Regions from separate parts of the Micromonospora sp. NPDC005291 genome, predicted to be linked through region 1. Evidence: riboswitches for the same ligand, from Rfam matches in the RefSeq annotation. Region 1 holds a riboswitch; each other region holds the start of a gene.
What was found. A riboswitch is a leader RNA that binds a small molecule or an ion and turns the genes downstream of it on or off. The one in region 1 is predicted to bind cyclic di-AMP.
Positions count from the first base shown of each region.

Region 1 (6,622 bases):
TGGCAACCATGCCCCCTCATCGTCACGACCTGAAAGCGTCTGCTCGGTCGGGTGGCCTGCGTCGCGCCGCCCACCGTCTGCTCGTTCTGGTCGCCGCTGCGGCGGTCGGGGCCGGTCTGCTGGCCGCGCCGGCACACGCCGAGCCCACGGTCGACGAGATCGAAGCGCAGATCGACAAGAAGTGGGAGCAGTTGGAGCCCACCATCGAGCAGTACAACAAGGTTCGGGCGCAGCTGAAGGTCAACCGGAAGAAGTCGACGGAGCTGCAGAAGAAGATCGAGCCGCTTGCGCTGCAGAGCGAGTTGGCGCTCAACCGGGTCGGCGACCTCGCCTCCCGCTACTACATCTCGGGCCCGTCGCACGACATCGGCGCACTGCTGGTCAGCGCCAAGCCAGACACGCTGACCGAGCAGCTCACCGTCCTCGACCGGCTGGCCTCGCAGGAGCGCAAAGAGGTCGAGAGCGTGCTGGCCGTGCGGGCCAAGTACGACGGCGAGAAGCAGAAGCTGGACGCGCTGATCGTCACCCAGACCAAGCAGCAGAACGACCTGGCGGCCAAGAAGAAGCAGATCGACGCCGAGATCAAGCAGCTCGAGGCGTCGATGCCCAAGACCACGGTCGTGACCGCGGCCTGCCCGACCATCAACGGAGTGGTCAGTGCGGCTGCCCGTACCGCGATCAGGACCGCCTGCGGGAAGGTCGGCAAGCCGTACGTCTGGGGCGCCACCGGCCCGAACTCGTTCGACTGCTCGGGGCTGACCCAGTACGCCTACAAGGCCGCCGGGATCAGCCTCACCCACCACACCGGTGACCAGTGGAACGAGGGCAAGGCCATCTCGCGAGCCGACGCCCGCCCCGGTGACCTGGTCTTCTTCTTCGCCGGCCTGAGTCATGTCGGGCTGTATCTGGGCAACAGCCAGATGGTGCACGCCCCCCGGGCCGGTAAACCGGTGCAGGTGTCCAGCATCAACACGATGCCGGTCGCCGGGTTCCGCAGACCCGGCTGATCCCCACAGGCACGACGACGGCCCCCGGTCACCGACCGGGGGCCGTCGTGGTTCTCAGTGGAGCGCGTGGCGTCTCAGCGGGGCGCGCCCACCGGTGACGGCAGCAGCTGCACGTCTGCGAGGTCGACGTACATGATGCGGTGGCCGAACTGGATCTGCGCGTAACGGTTCTGGCCGCGGATCACCGTCCAGTCACCCGGCGAGGAGCCGTCGAACGTGCTGGCCCGGTAGTACTCGCCGGCCAGGACCGCGCCGACGGCGTACCGCTGCCCGGCGGACAGGGTGTACTGGAGTGGTGAGATCGCCTGGTAGGGCACCCCGGCCGGGTAGGCGGCCTGCTCCGGGTACGCCCGCCCGTACACCGGGATGGTGGCCCGTCCGGGCTTCGGGGTCGCCACCACGCCGACGGTCCAGCTGGCAGTCGGCGCGGACGCCGGGTTGTGAAACCAGGCCCGTTGACCGAGATACCAGATTGCCGTCCAGTCGCCCTGCCGGCCGGCGAGCGCGTACGTCTGACCGGCGGATGCCCGGGCGCCGTGATCGGACACCTCCATCGTGTTCGGGGTGCCGCCCGGGCGGAGCGCGATGTCGTTGACCAGCGGGGCGTCCGCGGACGGCGCGCTGCGCAGCACCACGGCCGAGGAGCCGCGTGGCGCGCACGGCACGCCGACGGTGACGCAGCCGATGAACGCCGGCTGGTTGGTGGCGTAGTCCGGGTCGATCCGGACCAGCCCGGTGGCCGGGGTGCCGGTGTCCAGCCGAGGGGCGTGCAGCAGGTTGAAGTAGTGCGTCCAGTCCCAGTACGGGCCCGGGTCCCAGTGCATCCCGCGCACGGTCGAGGCGACGGTGCCGGGCACGTTGTCGTGGCCGATGATGTGCTGGCGGTCCAGTGGGATGCCCAGCCGCAGTGCCAGGTGCCGGACCAGCTTCGCCGAGGTCCGGTACATCGCCTCGGTGTACCAGGTGCCCTGCGCGGCGAAGCCCTCGTGTTCCAGGCCGATCGACTTGGCGTTCACGTACCAGTTGCCGGCATGCCAGCCGACGTCCTTGGTCTTCACGTGCTGGGCGACGTGCCCGTCGACCGAGCGCAGCGAGTAGTGCCAGCTCACGTACGTCGGGTCCTGGACGAGCTGCAGGGTGGTCGCCCAGCTCGCCTCGGTGTCGTGGATGACGATGTACTCGATCTTCTGCCGCGCGGGCCGGTCGGAGAGGTCGTGGTTGCCGTAGTCGCCGTCGCCGAACGCCTCGTAGGGTGCCGGGATCCACTCGCAGGAGATGGTGCGGGGGCATTCCAGCCCGTCCGGGCGAGCCAGGCGGCGCAGGCCCAGCCGGTCCAACCAGGAACGCTGCGGTTGCACCGCGCGGGCCGGCAGTGTGATCCGCTGGCCGTCGTCGGTCACCCGGGTTTCGCCGGCACCAATGGTGGTGAAGACCTCGTCGGCGAAGGCCGCCGCGGCGTCAGCGCTGTCCGCGCCGGCGTAGCGGGCCACCGCGCCGTACCAGGCCGCCGGGTCGGTGTCGGCACCGACCGGCGCGCCCAACTCCCTCTGGTACGCCCCGAGCAGCGCGGCGCCGCCCCGGATGTTGACGCCCGCATCGGTGCGCAGTGCCTCGGGGGCGGCGCCGGTCAGCGCGGCGGCGGCGTCCATGGTCTGCAACGCGGCGGCGGGCGGCGCGGGATCCTCGGCCGGTCGGGGGGCGAGCAGTCTCGCGGAGCGGGAGTCGTCGCCGCGTGGGTCCTCGGTGCCGGCGTCGTGGTGGCCGCGCCCGGGTAGGGCGGCCACGTGCCGGGCGTCGGTGAGGTGCATCGGGCCGTAGCCGCCGCTGGTGCTCGGTGTGCCGGCGTTGCTGTCCCAGCGGGACTCCAGATAGGAGACGGCGAGCAGCACGACGGTCGGCACACCGTACTCGGTCGCCGCCGCGGCGTACTGCTGCTGGCGGTCGGCGGTGGGCGCGGCGGCGGCCGGGCCGGAGGGTAGCGGAACCGCGGTCGCGGCTGCGACCACGGCGGCGGCGAGCAGTGCGCGCCGGCCGGTCGACAGGGTTGAATGGCGCATCGAACCCCCTAGATGTTGCGGGTGAAGGTGAGGTCACCTTCGCGCCGCCCGGGAGTCTGCGTCAATACCTTTCCATGTATCGAGGTGTTAGGAAAAAAATCTTCACACACGGTCGGTGAACCTTTCGGATCGGTACGGAGTGTCACGGCCGCACGGGTTGCGGATCGGTAACAGCCGTCTCTACTCTGGTCATTTGTCGGCCCGATAGCAGGTCCGCCCAGCCCGGGCGGTAACGGACCGACACCGCCGAGTCGCTTCCGAGCGAACCGGGGACCCAGGTTTTCCCGGGGTGAATCCGCAGCCATTGCGGTAGGGCGCCAACTTCCCGCCCGAACCCGTCAGCTAACCCGGTAGGCGGTCAGGAAGAAGGAGTACGGAACCCGGTGGCACTCCATGCCCCGCGGCCGTCGTCCGAGCGGTCGGCGTCAGCCGGCCCGACGTCGATCGTGCCGCGCCCACGCTGGTCCCGCTTCACCACGGCCCTCGCCGCACTGGCCGGCGTCGCCGTCGTCCTGACCGGCAGCGCCACGGCGGCCCACGCGGACCCGTCCGTCGCCGAGATTGAGCGCCAGATCGACGCCGACTGGAACAAGCTCGAACCGATCATCGAACGCCACAACGCCACCCGAACCGACCTGGCTGCCAAGCGCAAGCAGGCCGACGCGCTGGCCGCCCGGATCGCCCCGCTGGAGCGGGAGGTCGACGCGGCGATGGACAAGGTCAGCGCCCTCGCCGTCCGTGCCTACAAGGGCGAGAACGTCTCCACCGTCAACGCGATGTTGGGCAGCCGGTCACCCACCGAGGTGGTCGGCCAGTTGGAGATGCTCGACCGGTTCGCGCACAACCAGCAGCAGGACGTGCGGCAGGTCGCGGACCTGCGCGACGAGCTGGCCCAGCAGAAGGCGCCGCTGGACGAGATGGTGGCCCAGCTGACCCGCACCGAAGCGCAGTTGGCGGCGAAGAAGAAGCAGATCAACGAGGAGATCGACCGGCTGCAGAAGCTGCGCCTCAAGGTGTATGGCAACGGTGGCGGCGGTTCGCTGCGCCCGGCGCCCTGCCCTGGCAGCTACCCCGGCGGCGCCGCGGGCACGGCCGTCAAGTTCGCCTGCGCCCAGATCGGCAAGCCCTACGTCTGGGGTGCCGAGGGCCCGAACTCGTACGACTGCTCCGGGCTGATGCTGGCCGCCTGGGCCAAGGCTGGCGTGTCGCTGCCGCACAACGCCGCCGCGCAGAGCCGCGTCACCAAGGACGTCAGCAAGGCCAACCTGCGCCCCGGCGACCTGGTCTTCTACTACAGCGACATCCACCACGTGGGCATGTACGTCGGCGGTGGCTGGGTGGTGCACGCCTCGCAGGCTGGTCAACCGGTCAAGATGAAGAAGGTCGACGACGGCCCGATCCACAGCTACGGCCGCCCAGGCTGACCCACTCCTCACGAATGAGGGCCCGTCGCGATCCGTTCGCGGCGGGCCCTCGTCGTGCGTACAGGGATCAGCGGGTGGGCCAGGCGCGCCAGCTCTGCCAGGCGCGGCTCGGCGTCGGCCCACGTTGGCCCTGGTAGCGCGAACCGTAGACCGCCGAGCCGTACGGGTGCTCGGCCGGCGAGGAGAGCCGGAAGATGCAGAGCTGGCCGATCTTCATGCCCGGCCAGAGGGTGATCGGCAGGTTCGCCACATTGGAGAGCTCCAGCGTCACGTGACCGGAGAAACCCGGGTCGATGAAGCCGGCGGTGGAGTGCGTGAGCAGCCCGAGCCGGCCCAGTGAGCTCTTCCCTTCCAGCCGGCCGGCGAGCTGGTCGCCCAGCGAGATGACCTCCAGCGTCGAGGCGAGCACGAACTCCCCCGGGTGCAGCACGAACGGCTCGCCGTCGGGCACCTCGACCGCCGATGTCAGGTCGTCCTGCTGCATCGCCGGATCGATGTGGGTGTAAAGGTGGTTGTTGAAGACCCGGAACAGCCGGTCGAGTCTCACGTCGATGCTGGACGGTTGGACCAGGGTGGGCTCGAACGGCTCCAGGCCCAGCGTGCCGGCCTTGATCTCGGAGACCAGGTCGCGGTCAGAGAGCAGCATCGGACCACCATAGCGAGGTAGGCGGTGACCAGCGTGTCGAGGTCGCTCTTCGTACATTTGTTCGATAGAATGTCCGCATGGCTTCCTGGTCCGAATTCGCCGCCGACGAGCCCCGACTCGCCGACGGGATCCGCGTTCTCCTTCAGCAGTACGGGCCGGGCTTCGGCTATCTGGCCACGGTCCGCGCCGACGGCGGACCCCGGGTCCACCCGGTCTCCCCGGTCATCACCGACGAGGGCCTCTTCTGCTTCATCATCGACTCTCCGAAGCGCCGTGACCTCGAACGGGACGGCCGTTACGCGCTGCACTCGTTCCCCCCGGAGGAGAGCGACGACGAGGCGTACGTGGCGGGGCGGGCCCATCCGGTGACCGATCCGACACGGGTGGCCCGGCTGGCGCAGGGCGCCCGTGCGGAGCCGCAGGTCGACTGGCGGCTGTTCGAGTTCACCGTCGACGTGGCGATGCTGACCCGCCGCGAGCAGCACACCGCGGGCATTCCGGGTCTCGCGCCGGGTCGGCCGGCCGTTCGGGTCTGGCTCGACCCGCACGCCCCGTCGGCGGCGGCCGCGCCGCTCGTCGTACCGCAGGCGCGCCCGACCCGTCTCAACCGCGACGTCCAGTACACGGCCGCCTGACCACGGCCGGGTCCGGAGGCAGAGACGACGGTGCCGGCTCCGTCACGACGGAGCCGGCACCGGGTGTACGCGGAAGATTCACGCCGCGCGGTACGCGTTCCACGCGGTCAGCATGCGGGTCGCCTGCCCCGGGGTGAACTGGTACATGCACGAGTCGTAGGTGTAGTCCATGAAGTTGGTGATCGGGTCCAGCCCCGCCGCCGAGCAGGTGTTGCGCCCCGTCGGGCACTGGTACGCGGGCGACGCCTCGGCCGGGGTGTCACTGACGCTGTCACCCGAGCCACCGCAGCCACCCTGGAAGGTGTGGTACAGGTTCAGCCAGTGCCCCACCTCGTGGGTGCCGGTGTCGCCCTGGTTGTAGTTGGTCGCGGTGCCGCCCGGCAGGGACTCGCTCAGCGCGACCACGCCGTCCATGCTGCTCAGGTTCCGCTGCGGGAAGGTTGCCCAGCCCAGCAGGTCGTTGCTCAGCTCACCGAGGTAGATGTTGAGGGTGTTCTTGCCGCCCACCCGCAGCGAGGACTTCATCGACCGCTCCGCCGACGAGCCCTGCACGATCGGGTACCACGACGGGTTCGTCACCCGGTTGATCTTGTCGAGCCGGAAGGCGAACGCGGTGACCGCGCCGCCGGTGGCACCTGCGTACGCCTGGTTGAGCACACTGATCTGTGAGGTGATCAGCGAGTCCGGGATGTTGCCGCCGGCCCGGGTGCTGTTCTCCTGGATCACGTGCACCACGACCGGGATGGTGACGGTGGCCAGCGCCGTCGCGCCGGCACCCGTGCGGAAGGTGGCGCGCTCGCGCAGCGCCGCCGCCAGGTCGGCTTCCCGCTGGCGGACCTGTGTGGCGGTCAGC
Region 1 covers NZ_JBEXGR010000023.1:6,379-13,000, reverse strand. The annotation lists gene ABZT18_RS25735 (NlpC/P60 family protein) at 1-1,007, shown strand, start outside; gene ABZT18_RS25730 (peptidoglycan recognition family protein) at 1,082-3,064, opposite strand; cyclic di-AMP (ydaO/yuaA leader) riboswitch at 3,299-3,435, shown strand; gene ABZT18_RS25725 (NlpC/P60 family protein) at 3,448-4,488, shown strand; gene dcd (dCTP deaminase) at 4,556-5,134, opposite strand; gene ABZT18_RS25715 (pyridoxamine 5'-phosphate oxidase family protein) at 5,212-5,769, shown strand; gene ABZT18_RS25710 (zinc metalloprotease) at 5,848-6,622, opposite strand, start outside.

Region 2 (8,338 bases), on a different contig from region 1:
CAGCCCTTGCGCATGCAAATGGAAGTTAGCAGGCAAGGGTGCGCAGCGGTGAAAGCGACGGCGGAATCAGGGGTTTCTCAGGGTCACGGTCAGGGGCCGGACACACAGCACGCCGGGCCGGTGATTGATCACCGGCCCGGCGTGCGGGTTACGTCGTACGTCAGCTCTTGAAGGCGTCCTTGATCTTCTCGCCCGCCTGCTTGAGCTTGGCTCCGGCCTGGTCGTTGCGACCCTCGGCCTCAAGCCGCTCGTTGTCGGTGGCCCGACCGGCGCCTTCCTTCAGCTTGCCGGCCGCGTCCTCGCTGGCATTGTTGATCTTGTCGTCGATACCCATGTGCCAACCTCCATTGCGAGCGTCGCTACGCCATCAGCAGTACCCCGGGCATCCTCGGTCCAACCATTTCGGCCAGAACTGCGTCACCACCCGTCACCGGGGGCGGCCGGACGGAACCGGCGCAGCCGCAGACTGTTGGCCACCACGAAGACCGAGGACAGCGCCATCGTGGCGCCAGCGATCATCGGGTTGAGCAGCCCGGCGGCGGCCAACGGGAGGGCCGCCACGTTGTAGCCGAACGCCCAGAACAGGTTGCCGCGGATGATGCCGAGCGTGCGTCGGGCCAACCGGATGGCGTCCACGGCGGCGTCCAGGTCGCCCCGGACGAGCGTGAGGTCGGAAGCCTCGATCGCCACGTCGGTGCCGGTGCCCATGGCCAGCCCGAGGTCGGCCTGGGCCAGCGCCGGGGCGTCGTTCACCCCGTCACCGACCATGGCTACCGACCGCCCCTCGGCCTGGAGCCGCTTGACCACGTCGACCTTGCCGGCCGGTAGCACCTCGGCGATTACCTCGTCGATGCCCACCTCGGCCGCGACCGCGCGGGCCACGGTCGTGTTGTCCCCGGTCAGCAGGACCGGGGTGAGCCCCAGCGCGCGCAGCCGGGCCACCGCCGCCCGGCTGGTCGGCCGGACCACGTCGGCGACCGCGAGCACGCCCCGGGCCCGCCCGTCCCAGCCGGCGACGATCGCCGTACGGCCGGCGGCCTCCGCGTCGCTCACGGCCCACTCGACCTCGGGCGGTACGTCGATCCCGCGCTCACGCAGCAGCCCGGGTCGGCCGACCAGCACGTCCCGCCCGTCAACCGTGGCGGTCACGCCCAGCCCTTCGAGGTTGTGGAAACCAGTCACCGGGGGCAGCGCGCCGGCCTCGGCGGCACCCGCGGCGACCGCACGGGCGATCGGGTGCTCGGAGGCGGCCTCCACGGCGCCGGCGAGCCGGAGCAGCTCGGCCCGGTCCTCGCCGCTCGCCGGCACCACGTCCACCAGGGTCATCCGGCCGGTCGTCACGGTGCCGGTCTTGTCCAGCACCACGGTGTCCACCCGGCGGGTCGACTCCAGCACCTCCGGCCCCTTGATCAGCACGCCGAGCTGAGCACCCCGGCCGGTGCCGACCAGCAGCGCGGTCGGGGTGGCCAGGCCGAGCGCGCAGGGGCAGGCGATGATCAGTACGGCCACGGCGGCGGTGAACGCGGCGGTCGGGCCGGCCCCGCTGCCGAGCCACCAGCCGAGCGTGCCGATCGCCAGCGTGATGACGATCGGCACGAAGACGCCGGAGATCCGGTCCGCCAGCCGCTGCACGGCCGCCTTGCCGCTCTGCGCCTGCTCGACCAGGTCGGCCATCCGGGCGAGCTGGGTGTCCGCGCCGACCCGGGTGGCGGTGACGACCAGCCGCCCGCCCGCGTTGATGGTGGCGCCGACCACGCCGTCACCCGGGCCGACCTCGACCGGCACCGACTCACCGGTGAGCATGCTGGCGTCGACGGCGGAGGTGCCCTCGTCGACCACCCCGTCGGTGGCGATCTTCTCCCCGGGGCGCACCACGAACCGGTCGCCGACGGCGAGTCGGTCCACCGGGATCAAGGTCTCCACCCCGTCGCGCAGCACCGCCACCTCCTTGGCCCCGAGTTCGAGCAGAGAGCGCAGGGCGGCACCAGCGGTCCGCTTGGATCGGGCCTCGAAATAGCGGCCGGCCAGGATGAACACGGTCACCCCGGCGGCCGCCTCCAGGTAGATGTTGCCGGCGCCGTCGGTGCGGGTGATGTCGAAGCGGAACGGATGCGTCATGCCGGGCATCCCGGCGTCACCGAGGAAGAGCGCCCAGAGCGACCAGCCGAACGCGGCCAGGGTGCCGAGCGACACCAGCGTGTCCATGGTTGCCGCGCCGTGCCGCAGGTTGGTCCAGGCGGCCCGGTGGAACGGCAGCCCACCCCAGACCACCACCGGGGCGGCCAGGGTCAACGACAGCCACTGCCAGTAGTCGAACTGCCAGGCCGGGATCATGGCGAGCAGGACCACCGGCACGCTGAGCGCCACCGAAACCCAGAGCCGGGTACGCGGGCCCTTCAGCGGGTCCACCGGCTCCTCGGTGGTGGCGGGCGGCGACGGTAGAGCAGCCGTGTAGCCGGTCTTCTGCACGGTCTCGATCAGGTCGTCCGGCGTAACGCCGTCGGTGTACCGGACGGTCGCCTTCTCGGTGGCGTAGTTGACGGTGGCGCTCACCCCGTCCATCCGGTTGAGCTTCTTCTCGATCCGGGCGGCGCAGGCGGCGCAGGTCATTCCGCCGATCGCCAACTGGATCTGGTTCGGCGCCTCAGGCAACGGTCTACTGGTGGTGGTCATCGTCTGGTCCCGTCAGTTGTGCCCGTGCCCGGGGGTGCCGTGGTCGGCGCCGCCGGTCGGTGCGGGTCCGCTCGGGTCGCCCCCGGTTGGCGGGGCGTCGGCCGTGGGAGCGCCGGGCGGCGGAGTGCCGGTGACGACGGTGAACTCGGCGGTGTGCACCGTCCCGCCGTGCCGGAAGTCGAGGTAGAGCCGGTAGCTGCCGGCTGAGGGCACCTCGGCGAGGAAGGTGACGGCCGGGCCGGGCCGGGTCCGCCCGTCGCCGGGCGTTCCGTCCGGGTGCACATGCAGGTACGCCAGGTCGCCTCGGCGCAGTGCCACCAGGTGCCCGTACGCGCCCAGGTAGGGCTCAAGGTCGGTGACCGGCTGCCCGTCCCGGTTGACGGTCAGGGTGAGCGGTGACGTGCGGCCGGGCTGCGGCGCACCGGTCAGGGTGACCGTGTAGCCGTCGACGGTGGTGCTGGTCACCGGGGCTGGCAGCGGCCGTTCGGTCAGCTCACCGGGGACGGTCACGTCCACGCCGAGGGTCAGCGGCTCACCCCCGGTCGGGGTGAAGTCGGCGAACGCCCGCCACTGCCCGGGGCCGGCCAGCGGGGTGTCGACCCGCCAGGTGCCGTCCGGGGCCAGGTCGGGGTGCACGTGGCGGAAGCCGGAGAGGTCCCGTCGGGCGACGATCAGGTGCATTCGCTTGTCGTGCGCCACGTCGTACCGGGTCACCGGGCGCCCGTCGGGCCCGGTGATCCGGAAGGCGAACTCGTCGGCCGGGGCATCGACCGGTTCGAGGGTATATCCGCGGTCGGAGACGAGCAGGCCGCCGGGGAGCCGGTCGGTCGCCTCGTCGTGCTCCCCTGTCGCGTGGGCGGCACCGCCGTCGTGCCGGCTGTCGGCGACCGGGGCGGGGTCGACCAGACGGCCGATCCCGTAGGTCGCGCCGAAGACCGCCGCCAGACCGACGGCGAACCCGGCCAATCTCGTCACGGTGCGCATACCGACCCTCCGATCACGCGTCGACGAGGTCGTAGCCGGCCTCGTCGACAGCGGCCCGAACAACCCCGGTGTCCAGCGGCTGGTCGCTGCTGACGGTGACCCGGCCGGCCGCGAGGTCGACCTGGACGTCACGCACGCCCTCGATGGCGCCGACCTCGGCGCTCACCGCGCTGACGCAGTGCCCACAGGTCATGCCCTGCACCTGGTACGTGGTGTTGACCATCGAAACGTCTCCCTTCGCCACCTCCGAAGCCTATACCCCTGGGGGGTAAGTCGGAGGCGGACCTCTACCCTTGCACGTTACCGGTACCCGGTGGGGGTATCCGGCCAGAAGAGGACCGTACCATACCCCCCAGGGGTACGCTATCCTTGTCGACATGACCGCACCCACCCCGATCCGCGGGTACACCGCCAGCAAGGACCAGTTGCTCACGCGGCTCCGCCGCGTCGAGGGGCAGGTCCGCGGCATCGAGAAGATGGTCGACGACGACCGCTACTGCATCGACGTGCTCACCCAGATCTCCGCGATCCAGGCCGCACTCGACAAGGTGGCGCTGGGGTTGCTCGACGGGCACGCCCGGCACTGCATGCACGAGGGGGCAGCCGAGGGCCGGGCCGACGAGATGGCCACCGAGATGATGGCGGCAGTCGGCCGGCTCATGAAGCGCGGCTGACAGCCCTCAGTCCGGGCATTCCACGGTGACCCTCCGTATGCCGCTGCACAGCCGGGCACCGGCGCCACCACGACGTGGCGCCTTCGGCCGGCCGGGCCGGGCACTGACCGTCCGTGATCGAGCGGTCGTCAGCCAGCGATCCGCCGCACCTGTCGCCGCGTTTCCACGGCAACGGTGAACCGACCGGCACGCTGACCCGTACCCCGCACCGGATCGTTGGGAGTCTCGCCTTGGGTTCCGACCACACCCGCCCCGCTCCGTCCGCCCCGCCCCGGGTACGACGGATCCTCGTCATGACGGTGGTGCCCCTCTTCGTCGCCACCGTGCTCGCCGCCGTGCTGCTCTGGCCGCGGGGTGGGTCCCCGCAGACCGACGGCGGAGCGGACGTGCCGCGCCACCCCGGCACGGTGACCCGGGTGGTGACCGAGCCATGCCCGCCGGTGCCGTCGAGCCCCGAGGGCACACCGAGGGTCGGTGCCGGGCCGTGCGGCACGGTCGACGTCCGGGTGGACGACGGGCCGACCGCCGGCCAGCAGGTGCGGACACCGGTGCCCGACGGCCCCGGCGCGCCCCGGGTCGAGGTCGGCGACGAGGTCATCCTGGTCGAGCTCACCGACCCGACCGATCCCACCGCCAGCAACTGGAACATCGCCGAGCATCAGCGCGGCACCCCGATGGTGTGGCTGGCGGTGGTCTTCGCCGCCGCGATCGTCGCGTTCGGTCGGTGGCGGGGCCTGGCGGCGCTCGCCGGGCTGGCCGCCAGCTTCGCCATCCTGCTCACCTTCGTGCTGCCGGGCATCGGCGCAGGCAAATCACCCCTGCTGGTGGCGGTGGTCGGCGCGGCCCTGATCATGTTCGTGGTGCTCTACCTGACGCACGGGGTCACCGCGCAGACCTCGGTCGCGGTGCTCGGCACCCTGGGAAGCCTGGTGCTGACCGGTGTGCTCGCCACCATCGCCACGGCCGCAACCCACCTCACCGGCTTCGGCAGCGAGGATGCGACGACACTGTCGATGTTCCAGGGCGACGTGGACCTGCACGGCCTGCTGCTCGCCGGGATCATCATCGGCTCGCTCGGGGTGCTCGACGACGTGACGGTCACCCAGGCGGCCACCGTCACCGAGTTGGCGAACGCGAACCCCGGGCTGACCCGGTTGCAGCTGTACCGTGCGGCCACCCGGGTCGGCCGCGCGCACATCGCCTCCACTGTCAACACCATCGTGCTGGCGTACGCGGGCGCGTCGCTACCCCTGCTGCTCCTGCTCACCGCCGACTCGCGGCCGATCGGGCAGATCCTCACCAGCGAGTTCCTCGCGCAGGAGATCGTCCGCAGCGCGGTGGCCACACTCGGCCTGATCGCCGCCGTGCCACTGACCACCGGACTGGCCGCGGTGGTGACCACCGCCGGGCGCACGGATGCCCCTCCGTCCGCCGACGCTCCCGCCCCGCGACCCCAGCCGGCCCGGGCGGAGGCACTGGCCGCACTCATCTCACCGCGAACAGGTCGACCCGGCGAGCCGGATCCGACGCGGACCTCACCCCCACACACCGCCACCGACCGGTGGCCGGAGCCGAACAGGAGCACAGATACGGCATGGTGACACTCCTCAGCGTGACCAGTTTGGGCATCCGCCCTGAGAACCGCGTCACTGGTCACTCAACGCCATGGCGAAATGACACTTTTGGTCGACATCAAGGCGTAGCTCACCAGGCCGACTCTCGGGTAACCTCGCTGCCGGTTACCGATGAAGGCGCGAAGCGGCGCCTGCGGTGCCACCGCCCAATCGCCAACCGGCGAGCCGGGGACCCAGGTACGTGGGGTGAATCCGCGTCAGCGGTAGGGGCCACTTCCGCCCCGAACCCGTCAGCTAACCCGGTCGGCGGTCGACGGAAGGGAACATTGTGACGGCACCCCTACGCCGCTGGTTGACACCCGTGGTGGCCGTGATCGCCGCACTGACCGTGCTCGCCGGGCCCCTCCCGGCCCATGCCGCCCCGACGACCCCCACACCGTCCGGGCACGAGGAGGACGGCGAGCCCCAACTGCTCAACGACGTCATCGAGCAGGCCAACCGCGACTACTCCGCCGCCAAGTCCAAGCTGGACAAATCCAAGAAGCGACAGCAGGAGTTGGCGCTGGAGGTCGACCGGGCCAAGGCCGACCTGGATGCGCTGGCCCCGCAGGTCGGGCAGATCGCCGCCCAGGCGTACCGGACCGGCCGGATCGGCGCGATCGCGATGCTGCTGGAGAGCGACGCCCCCGACTCGTTCGTCCAGCGCGCCTCGGTGCTCGACGAGATGAACATGGTCAACGAGAAGAAGCTCTCCGAGGTCAACACGGTGAAGGCCCGCGCCGAGCAGGCCAAGCTGGCCCTCGACACGGAGGTCCGCGAGCAGCAGAAGCAGACCGCCCTGATGGCGAAGCGGAAGAGCGAGGCGGACAAGGCGCTCTCCCTGGTCGGCGGAAAGGGCTTCACCGGCGGCCTGGTGGATGCCACCTCGCCCGTCGCCCGGCTCGGCCCGGGTCGCACCTCCGACGGTGACTGGAAGCCCCAGTCGTGCAGCGAGAATGACCCCACCACGTCCGGCTGCATCACGCCTCGCACGCTGCACGCGTACAAGGAGGTCAAGCGGGCCGGCTTCAGCCGGTTCGTCGGCTGCTACCGCTCCGGCGGGCCATGGGAGCACCCGAAGGGCCGCGCCTGCGACTGGTCGCTGCAGAAGAGCGGCTTCGCCCCGTGGCACAACGAGGACACCCGGACGTACGGCAACAACGTCGCCGCGTTCCTCATCCGGAACGCCGACCGGCTCGGCATCTACTACGTGATCTGGAACCGCCAGATCTGGTTCCCGGCGACCGGCTGGAGTTCGTACAGCGGGCCGTCGAACCACACCGACCACGTGCACATGTCGCTGCTCTGACCCGCACGATGCCCCGTCGAGGGCCGTTCCGCGTCGCGGGACGGCCCTCGACGCGTCAGGCTGCGGCGGGCGCGGCCGGGTCGGTCGACCCCGCCGGCACGTCGAGCGTCGCGAAGCCGGCCGGCACGGCGGCCACCGGGCGTACCGCTCCGGCGGCGAGCCGATACGACACGCCCACGACCGCGCACCGCCCCTGCGCCACCTCGTCGGCCAGCACGGGCGACTGCCCCAGCAGCGTCTCGACCGTCTGCGCGATGTGGATGTCGACGATTTCGTCGATGTCGTCCACGCCCTCGGCTTCGGCCCGGCGCAGGCTGGGCAGCACGGCGTCGACCACCGCCCGCAGGTGCCCACGAGGTGGGGTGCCGGTCGCGGCGACCTCCCGGGCCGCCTGCACCGCGCCGCACGAGTCGTGGCCGAGCACCACCACCAGCGGGGTGCCGAGAACGGTCACCGCGTACTCCACGCTGCCGAGCACCTCCGGGCCGGCGGTGTGCCCGGCCGTACGGACCACGAACAGGTCACCCAGCCCTCGGTCGAAGATGATCTCGGCGGCCAGGCGCGAGTCGGAGCAGCCGACGATCACCGCGAACGGGTGCTGCCCGTCTGCCACGGCAGCCCGGTGCCCGGCATCCTGATTGGGATGGCGTGGGGCACCGCTGACGAAGCGTTGGTTGCCGGCGGTCAGCTCGGCGTACGCCCGGGTCGGCTCGCTGGGCGCAGACGCCCGGTCGGCGGTCCGCTGCGGACCCGGCTGCCCGCCGGGTGTCCCGGGTTGACTCATCCCCGCACCTCGTCCTCACGCATCTGACCTGGTCAAGCGGCTTTTCAGCCGTGCCGGCGGCGGTCGCTGGCACGGGCTCCACCGTCACACGCACCGTAAGTCGCGTCAAGGTATGCGTGATATAGATTTCATACGTTGACCCCGGTCCGACCCTGGGTAACGTCCCGAGGGCAGGACGGACGAGACTCCCCTGCGGGCAGGGCGGACATCCGGAGAGGCGGTCAACGATGGCGAGCACGGCAACGGGCGACACCGGTGGCGGGCGGAACTGGACATTCCTCACCAACCACGGGCACGTTCT
Region 2 covers NZ_JBEXGR010000008.1:18,995-27,332, forward strand. The annotation lists gene ABZT18_RS13620 (CsbD family protein) at 161-334, opposite strand; gene ABZT18_RS13625 (heavy metal translocating P-type ATPase) at 418-2,673, opposite strand; gene ABZT18_RS13630 (hypothetical protein) at 2,686-3,657, opposite strand; gene ABZT18_RS13635 (copper ion binding protein) at 3,671-3,880, opposite strand; gene ABZT18_RS13640 (metal-sensitive transcriptional regulator) at 4,035-4,331, shown strand; gene ABZT18_RS13645 (YibE/F family protein) at 4,562-5,932, shown strand; cyclic di-AMP (ydaO/yuaA leader) riboswitch at 6,099-6,229, shown strand; gene ABZT18_RS13650 (hypothetical protein) at 6,234-7,253, shown strand; gene ABZT18_RS13655 (carbonic anhydrase) at 7,309-8,037, opposite strand; gene ABZT18_RS13660 (MarR family winged helix-turn-helix transcriptional regulator) at 8,265-8,338, shown strand, end outside.
Region 2: another riboswitch for cyclic di-AMP. It lies ahead of ABZT18_RS13650 (hypothetical protein); the one in region 1 lies ahead of ABZT18_RS25725 (NlpC/P60 family protein).

Region 3 (8,338 bases), on a different contig from region 1:
GGCGGAGAAGTTCGTGATAGTGGGCCGCCCGCAGGTCGAGTCAATCAACGTACGCCCGGAGTCCCTGGCTGCCGAAGCGCCCCGCACGGTGCTCTACACCCCGACCTGGACGGGACACCACGCGGACGCGGACTACTGCTCGCTGCCGGTGGCCGAACCGATGCTGCGACGGCTGCTCGACCGGGGTGCGACGGTCATCCTGCGCGCCCACCCGTACACCACGCAAAACCCGGCATCGGCACGGCAGCTGGGTCGGCTGACCGAGCTGCTCGCGGCGGACCGGGCGCGGACTGGCCGGCCACACGTCTGGGGCGCCGCCGGCCGCGACCTGAGCCTGGTGGATTGCGTGAACCGCTCCGACGCGCTGATCTCCGACGTCTCCGGGGTGATCTCGGACTACCTCTACTCCGGCAAGCCCTTCGCGGTGACCGACATGGGCGGCGAGGGTGACCGGTTCACCGAGCGGTTCCCGCTGGCCGGCGCGGGCTACGTGCTGCACCGGGACATGACGAACCTGGACGATGTGCTGGGCCGGCTGCTCGGCGCCGATCCGATGGCACCGGAGCGCTGGGCGACGCGGCGGCGCTACCTCGGTGACTTCCCCGCCGAGTCGTACGCCGACGCGTTCCTGGACGCCGCCAGGCGCGAGCTGGAGCCGGACTGGAGCCCGCCGACCCCCGGGCGGTCGGTCGAGCCGGACCTGGTGCCGGTCTCCCCCACCGCCTGAGCCGCCGGGCCGCCGGTGGCGGCTCGGCCTCAGGGCCGATCGCCGCGTGAGGCCAGCGGCCGGTCGGTGGCCTAGTATCGCGAGGCCTGGAGGTAACAGATGTCCCGCCTCCCGGGACATTGCCGGACGATCTCCGGGGTCGGGCGCCACCGCCTCCGGACGAGAGGTGGAGCCACCGATGCATCAGCGGATCCTGCTGCGCGCCCGTAAGGGCCCGTTGGACGTCCTCAGCGCCGAGGAGACCTACGAGCGGGACTGGATCGGTAAGAACACCGGCAATCTGGTCTTCAGCCACGCCGCGCATAAGCTACTGGCCACCTCCACGGCCGAGATCACCCCGTCGCGGTTCCGGGCGGACCCACGCGATGCCGACGAGATCAACGAGAAGTACGACGTCTTCGTGATACCACTGGCCAACGCGTTCCGCCATGACTACGCACACCGGCTGACGACGATGGCCCGGCTGATCGAACGGCTGAAGATCCCGGTGGTGGTACTCGGGGTCGGGGCGCAGACCGACGTGGACGGCAACCTGGAGCAGCTCCGCCCGATCGACGAGCCGGTCAGCGCGTTCTGCCGGGCGGTGCTCGACCGCTCGCACAGCATCGGCGTACGCGGCGAGATCACTGAGAACTACCTACGCAAGCTGGGTTTCTCCGCTGTCGAGCAGATCGGCTGCCCGTCGATGTTCCTGCACGGCGACAGCCTGCGCATCGAGAAGACGAAGGCGACCCTGGGCATCGACGACCGGCTCGCGTTCGTCATCTCGCCGTACGTCAAGGCGTTGGCCCCGCTCGTCCTGCACCACCAGCGGCGCTACCCGAACCTGCGCTACGTGGCACAGGACCTCTACACCCTCGGTACCCTGCTCTACGGCGACGCGCCGAAGCTGCGGGGCATGACCGCCGACATGCCGATTCACACCTCGCACCCGCTCTTCGTCGAGGACAAGGTGCGGATGTTCATGGACCCGTGGCCCTGGATGGAGTATCTCTCCGGGTTCGACTTCGCCTTCGGCACCCGGATCCACGGCACCATCACGGCGTTGATCTCGGGCATCCCCGGCTATCTGCTGGCGCACGACTCGCGCACCCTGGAGCTGGCCCGATACTTCGACATCCCGCACCGTTTGATGCGCGATGTGCCGGCCGACGTCGACGCTGCCCAGCTCTATGCGGAAGCCGACTACACGGCCCTGAACGAGGGCCACAAGGAGCGCTTCACGCGGATCACCGCGTTCCTCGCCAAGCACGACCTCGGCCTCTCGTTCGCCGACGGAGACAGCGCTACCCGCTTCGACGAGCAGGTCCGCCAGACCGTCTACCCACCTGCGGTCCGGCCGGTCTCCGCCTACTCTCCCGAGGAGTTGCTGACGCGCATCCAGTGGCTGCGGGACGAGAACCGGACGCTCCAGAAAAAGGTCAAGACCCTCCACGCGCAGTCACTGCGCGAGCGGGTCAAGCAGGCCGTCGCCGGCCGGGTCCGCCGGATGCTCGGAGCCAACTGACCAGCCACTGCATCCGCTTCACCCAGCTCGCCCACGTCCAACTGCATCACGGCGACAGCGGGAAGGCACCGAGCGCGTCCGCACCGTTGTGACCGATCACCGGTATGGGTCCACCAGCGCCAGAACGGCCGCTCGGTCCTCCACGTGCGCGTTGTGGCCGAGACCGGGCAGCGTGGCGACCGGTACGCCGTACTCCTTGAGCTGCTGGTCGGTGACCATCGGGTCGTGCTCGCCACGCGCCAGCACCACCGGCACGTCGGTCGCCGCCAGCAACGGGGCCAGGTCGGGCTCGCCGACGCCGAAGGCTGTCGGGTCCATGGCGAGGCGCCACCGGCCGTCGACCTGACGCAACCCGGCGTCCACCACCGGATGATCCGGCGGGACCAGGCCGACCAACCCGGAGACGCGCAGGTAGCGGCGGGCCGCCTCGGTGCGGCTGGCGAACCAGCTCACCGGGCGCGCGGCGAGCTCCGCGGCGCGGGCCAGCTCGGCCGGCGACCAGAGCGCCTTGATGCCGAGCCCGACCACCGCGTCCACCGGTATCCCGGTGGCGCGGGCGGCCAGCGCCAGGCCGACCACCCCGCCCAGCGAGTGCCCGAGCACGACGAGCCGGTCGTCGGCGGCCAGGCCGTGGGCGATCCGGCCGGCGAAACCAGCAAAGGTGTACGACGGCAGCGGGGCCGACCAGCCGTGGCCGGCGAGGTCCGGTGCCAGCCACCGCCCGGGCCAGTGCTGCTCCAGCAACGGCGCCCACGGCAGCCAGACGTCTCCGGTCGCCCCCATCCCGTGCAGCAGCAACAGGATCGGCCCACGGCCTGCCCGGCCACCTGATTCATCCACCACGGCCGCAGTCTCCCACGGTTCGCGACCAGGTACGAGGATCGTCGATGCGGCGCAGGCCTGACCGCTCGGTGAAGACGCCGCGGGCGCCGGCCCCTTGTGGGGGACGGCGCCCGCGGCGGTCAACGTGCCTGGGTCAGGCGGAGTAGCCCCGGCTGGCGATCCAGTTGGCCAGGTCGATCGTGGTGATCCAGTACGACGGGTCGGCCGCGTTGGCCGAGTCGGCGATTCGCACGGTCCGGCCGTTGTCCTTGTAACCCACCACGGCGATGTAGTGCCCGCCGCCGTAGGAGTGCCAGCCGCCGTTGGTGTCGGTGGCGTCGCCGACGACGTTGGCCACCACACCGCGACCGTCGGTGATCGCCTTGACCACGTCGGCCTGGAGCTGGTCCATCTGGGCCGAGCTGGGCGTGCCGGCGAACATCCGGGTCCGGTACGGGGAGCCCTTCACCTCGGCGTTGAGCACCCGGGTGGTGTCCAGGGCCGAGTTGGTGCCCATCTCGGTGGTGCCCAGCTCGGCGCCCAGCTCATCCTGGGTGCGGTTGATGCCGGCGGCGCTGAGAGCGTTGCGGGTGGCAGCCGGGCCGCAGTTGTAGTACGTGTTCTGCACCTGGTAGTCGTAGTCGAGCACCTTGGTCGCGGGCGGCTTCGGCGGCTCCGGCTTACGGGTCAGGTCCGGGTTGCTGCTGGCCTTGGCTGCGGGCGACGCGGCACTGGTGGCCGGCGCGGGGGCGGCGGTGGTCGGTGCGGTGCTGGCCGAGGAGGACGCGTCGCGCGCCTCGCTGCGGGAGGCAGCGGTGTCGCTGCGCATCTCGGCGACCGTGGTCACGGTGTGCTGGCTGGCCGGGGCGTCGTCGGTGCTGGTGACCAGGGCGCCGGTGGTGCTGGCGATCGCGAGGGCCGCGGCGGAGGCGACAACGATCTGGTAAGGGCGCTCGGTGGCGAGGCGGCGGAGCTGACGCTTCAGGGTGTGCTTCACGGGGTCCTCCACGGATCGGGGGGAGAGCGGCACACCGGGGGCCGGACCGGCATCCGGGCAGGCGCCAGCGCGCGGACCGTGGTCCGCGGATGGTGAACCGCTCAGGGGAACGCCCGGCGCGGCCGGGCGGGAAAGGCAGTGACCCGGGGGTCAGCTCACCGTCACTGGACGAATGAGCGGGGGCACCGCTGCGCCGTGGAGGCGAGGGAACAACCGAGGGATGGAAAGGTGCTGCACGAGGATAGAACTCCTTCCGACACCGCCTACCGGGTTAGCTGACGGATTCGGGCGGGAAGATCGCCCTACCGCGGGCCGTGGCTCGCGGATTCACCCCGGACTTACTGATGGGTCCCCGGTTCGTAGATCACGATTGAGCGGGTCGGCGCGGCGTCGCCTCTTGCGAACGGTTACCGCACCGGACAGGACGACAGTACTGGCCGGCCCTTCCCCTGCCAAGCCGGGTTCACCTGCGTAAACTCCAATCGGCGCGACAATTTCTGCGCGTATTGCCGATGATGTGACTCGATGGGACAACCGGTTACGGCGACGCCTGCGGGCGACAACCGGACAGGCCGCCGATTATGCGGCCACAATCATGGGAAAAATCGAGCCAATCGTGCCCGACGCCCGATTCGCCATTGACATGACCGGGCTCACATAACGGATCGGGCTCAACCCGCGCGAGCCGGGCGCCAGCGTGCCACGAGTGCGGGACGGAACGCCCGGGTAGCCGCCCGGCGGGCGGGTACCGGGTTCGGCCGCAGCCGGGCCGCTGCCGCGTACGCCTCCTCGGCGAGAGTGCGGGCCGACTCGGCGGCCAGTTCCGCGTCCCGCCAGGCGGCCCGCTCCCGGGTGGCGGCGGCCTGGTAGTCGGCCAGCCTCGCGTCCCGGATCGCCCGGCTCAGCAGCACCTCCTGCTCGACCGGGTGCCGCCGGGGATCCCACCCGTGCCGATGCCCGAACACGTCGCCGAACTGCGCCATGGTCAGGTCGCCCCGCCAGTGCGCCGCCGCCGCCGCGCGATGCAGGTAGCGCTCCCGGGAGGCGTACTCGGCGGGGGTGCGGGGGGTATGCGGGGTGGGCAGCGCCCCGGCACCCGCGAAGCGACGGGCGGCGGTGTCCGCCTCGTCGTACCCGCCCCAGGCCCGCTCCATCTGCTCCTGAGCGGTCAGCCAGGCCACGCGGCGCCGCCGTGCGGTCCTGGTCGCGCCGGCCGCGGCGACGGCCACCTCCTCGGCGTACCGGCGCAGGTCGACGGCCTCGGCCGCGGCCAACTCCCGGGCGGTGGGCGCGGTCGGGAGCGGGTCGTCCGTTGGCCGGTCCCGCTCGGGGCGGGCGGCCAGCACGATGAGTACGCCCAGTGCCAGCAGGAACAGGGCCGACCAGATGGCGGCGGCCTGCGGCACCTCGGTCACGAACTGGTAGAAGACGACGGTCTCCATGGTCGGCACCTCGGGGAGAGAGCAATGCGGTGGGAGCCCCACCGGCCACCGGGCCACGGTGGGCCACGAATCGGCGGGGTGCGGAGCGGGTGGATCGACAGGGCGCGGCGACGGGACGCTCGTCCCGGTGGCTCAGCGCCCTGGTGGGGCCCGGGGCGCCCGGCCGCTCGGACCGTCGACGAGGGGCAGCCGGTCGGACCCGGCCCCGCACACCGACAGCACGCCGGCCGCCGCGACGGTGCCCCGGCCGGCGGGCAGCGCCGGTTGCGAGTCGACCGACCAGGCCGGCAAGGAGGTCTCGACGGCTCCCTCAGGGGCCACCTGGGCCGATTGCGCAGCCGTTGGCACGGCGCTCAGGGTCGGCACGGAACTCGGCCCGGCGCTCAGGGTTGGCGTGGCGGCCGAGGCCGGGCCTGCGCCAAGCGCCAGGGCCGCGACGACGGCGAGGCTGGTCAGCACCCGTGTCGCCCAGCGCGCCACCCACCACAGGGGACAGGTGAACGCGACCGGAAGCACGCCCCCACGCTACCGTCACGCCGACCCGGGCGCATCGACCACGGGCGTGTCGGCGTACGCCGCGCCGACCGCGCTGACCAGTGCGGACGCCTCAGCGCGAGTCGACGTACGTCGATCGGCCGCTGGCCTGCTCGACGTCGCCGCCGGCGGCTTCGCCGGCCTGGGCCTGGGTCCCGACGCCATCGGCGGTGCGGTCTTCGTGGCCGCTGACTTCGATGCTGGCGGTGCGTTGCTGAGGGACGGACACCTGGCGGGCCGGGCGGCGTGGAGCGAGCCGGCGCATCATCGGGGTCTCGACGAAGCGGTGCAGCAGCCCGGCGAGGACCAGGTTCACCAGCAGGAAGCCGAGCACCGCGACGGGGCCACGCCAGCCCTGGAAGCCGGTCCCCCAGTCACCGCTCCAGCGCAGCACGCTCGTCATCACCAGCACGTGCACCAGGTAGAAGGCGAAGGAGACCTCGCCGAGCCAGACCACCGGTCGGGACCGCCACGGGGAACGCTTACCTCGGACGTCCGCGTCCGCGGCGGCAGTGATCACCAGCAGGTACGCCACCGCGAGCAGCGTGGTCCACAGCTCGGCGCGAATCCATTCTGCCGCTGCCACCCAGGTGGCCAGGAAGATCACGCTGGCTGCGGTCAGCCCCGGGCCGCGCCAGAGGCCACGGCGCATCAGCTCGGCCGCCACCGCGCCCATCCAGAACTCCAGCGACCGTACGGGCGGGAAGATCTGCGTGAACCACCAGCGGCTCGCCTCCGGCACCAGGTGCTGGGCCGGCCAGAGCGCGAGGATCAGCAGAGGTAGCGCGACGATCAGCACCCAGAGCAGCTTCGGCCGGGCCCGGCGCAGCAGCGGCAGCGCCAACGGCAGGCAGAGGTAGAAGAAGAACTCGCAGGAGAGCGACCAGCTCACGGTGTTGATGCTGTAGAACCAGCCCGGTCGGGGATCCCAGGCCTGCAACAACAGCAGGTTCTCCAGCGCGACCGCCGGCAGGACCGGGTCGGCGAACCACCAGGCGACCAGCAGCGCCGCCCCCCACAGCACCAGGTGATTCGGATAGATCTTGGCGACCCGTCGCCGCCAGAAGGTGCGCCGGGAGTCGCCTACGCGGGCCGACCAGACCAGCACGAAACCGCTCAGGATGAAGAAGAACTGCACCCCGGACAGGCCGAGGGTGAACAACGCGTCGACCACGGCCTTGTAGTCCGGCTCGGCGATGATCCGCATGGTGCCCGCGTGGAATCCGAAGACCAGCAACGCGGCGATCCAGCGCAGCCCGGTCAGCGAGGGCAGCCGGGCCGACGCGGGGGTGGGCCGGGCAGCCGTCGCCGCGGCGGCGCTCGTCATGCTGGGATCCCGACGCTCGGCAACGTCACCAGCACGTGCGTGTCCTCCTCGGTACGACGTCGGACGGCGCGACGGCGACGCCCGCGACGGCCCAGCAGGGGCCGCACCCGGGGCACCCTACCCGGGGCACTCCCGGGTGAACCGGACGCGTTCCACCCCGCCAACGCGGCTGCCGGAGCTGACCGCCGGTGGGTCGCCGGACGAGCCGCCCGCGCGACGGCGGCGCGCACCCTGCACGGGCTGCTCGGCTCGCGGCGCGACGCTGGCCGCGCAAGCCTGGTCCACCGTCGACGGGCAGGGAAGGGCACGGGTCGTGGACGCGGTGTTCGACGCCGTACGCCCCGCCGACGTACGCGACTGACGCTGTCGCACGCGAGCGACGCCGCGCCCGCCATGGTCACGCTCGATCCTGGAAATAGTCCCCTCGATCGCGCGGGATGCCACTACATCCAGGATCGAGCACGATCTTGAGGGATGCGCGTGGCACAGACATAGCACGGGTGTACGAAACGGCTGCTAGGGTGGCCGCATGACGCAGGCCGCCTACCAGCCGTCGATGCTCGACCTGGCCGACGCCGGGCCGACCCTGGGGCCACTGCCCGGCCAGATCCGGCGACACCAGCTCAGCCGGGGCGCCTGGGTCGACCACCTCCCCGGCTGGGTGCGCGGCTCCGACGCCGTCCTCGACACCCTGCTCACCGAGGTGCCCTGGCGTGCCGAGCGGCGCACCATGTACGACACCGAGGTCGACGTGCCCCGCCTGCTCTGTTGGTACGACAGCGAGAGGCAACTTCCCCACCCCGTCCTCACCGCGGCACGGGCGGAGCTGACCCGGCACTACGCGCCCGAGCTGGGCGAGCCCTTCGTCACCGCGGGCATGTGCCTCTACCGAACCGGTCGGGACAGCGTCGCCTGGCACGGCGACACCATCGGCCGGTCAGCACACACCGACACCATCGTCGCGATCGTCTCCTTCGGAGCA
Region 3 covers NZ_JBEXGR010000005.1:144,228-152,565, reverse strand. The annotation lists gene ABZT18_RS09415 (CDP-glycerol glycerophosphotransferase family protein) at 1-727, shown strand, start outside; gene ABZT18_RS09410 (polysaccharide pyruvyl transferase family protein) at 906-2,234, shown strand; gene ABZT18_RS09405 (alpha/beta hydrolase) at 2,331-3,077, opposite strand; gene ABZT18_RS09400 (C39 family peptidase) at 3,211-4,065, opposite strand; cyclic di-AMP (ydaO/yuaA leader) riboswitch at 4,299-4,440, opposite strand; gene ABZT18_RS09395 (hypothetical protein) at 4,725-5,495, opposite strand; gene ABZT18_RS09390 (hypothetical protein) at 5,628-6,011, opposite strand; gene ABZT18_RS09385 (acyltransferase) at 6,103-7,356, opposite strand; gene ABZT18_RS09380 (hypothetical protein) at 7,493-7,717, shown strand; gene ABZT18_RS09375 (alpha-ketoglutarate-dependent dioxygenase AlkB) at 7,886-8,338, shown strand, end outside.
Region 3: another riboswitch for cyclic di-AMP. It lies ahead of ABZT18_RS09400 (C39 family peptidase); the one in region 1 lies ahead of ABZT18_RS25725 (NlpC/P60 family protein).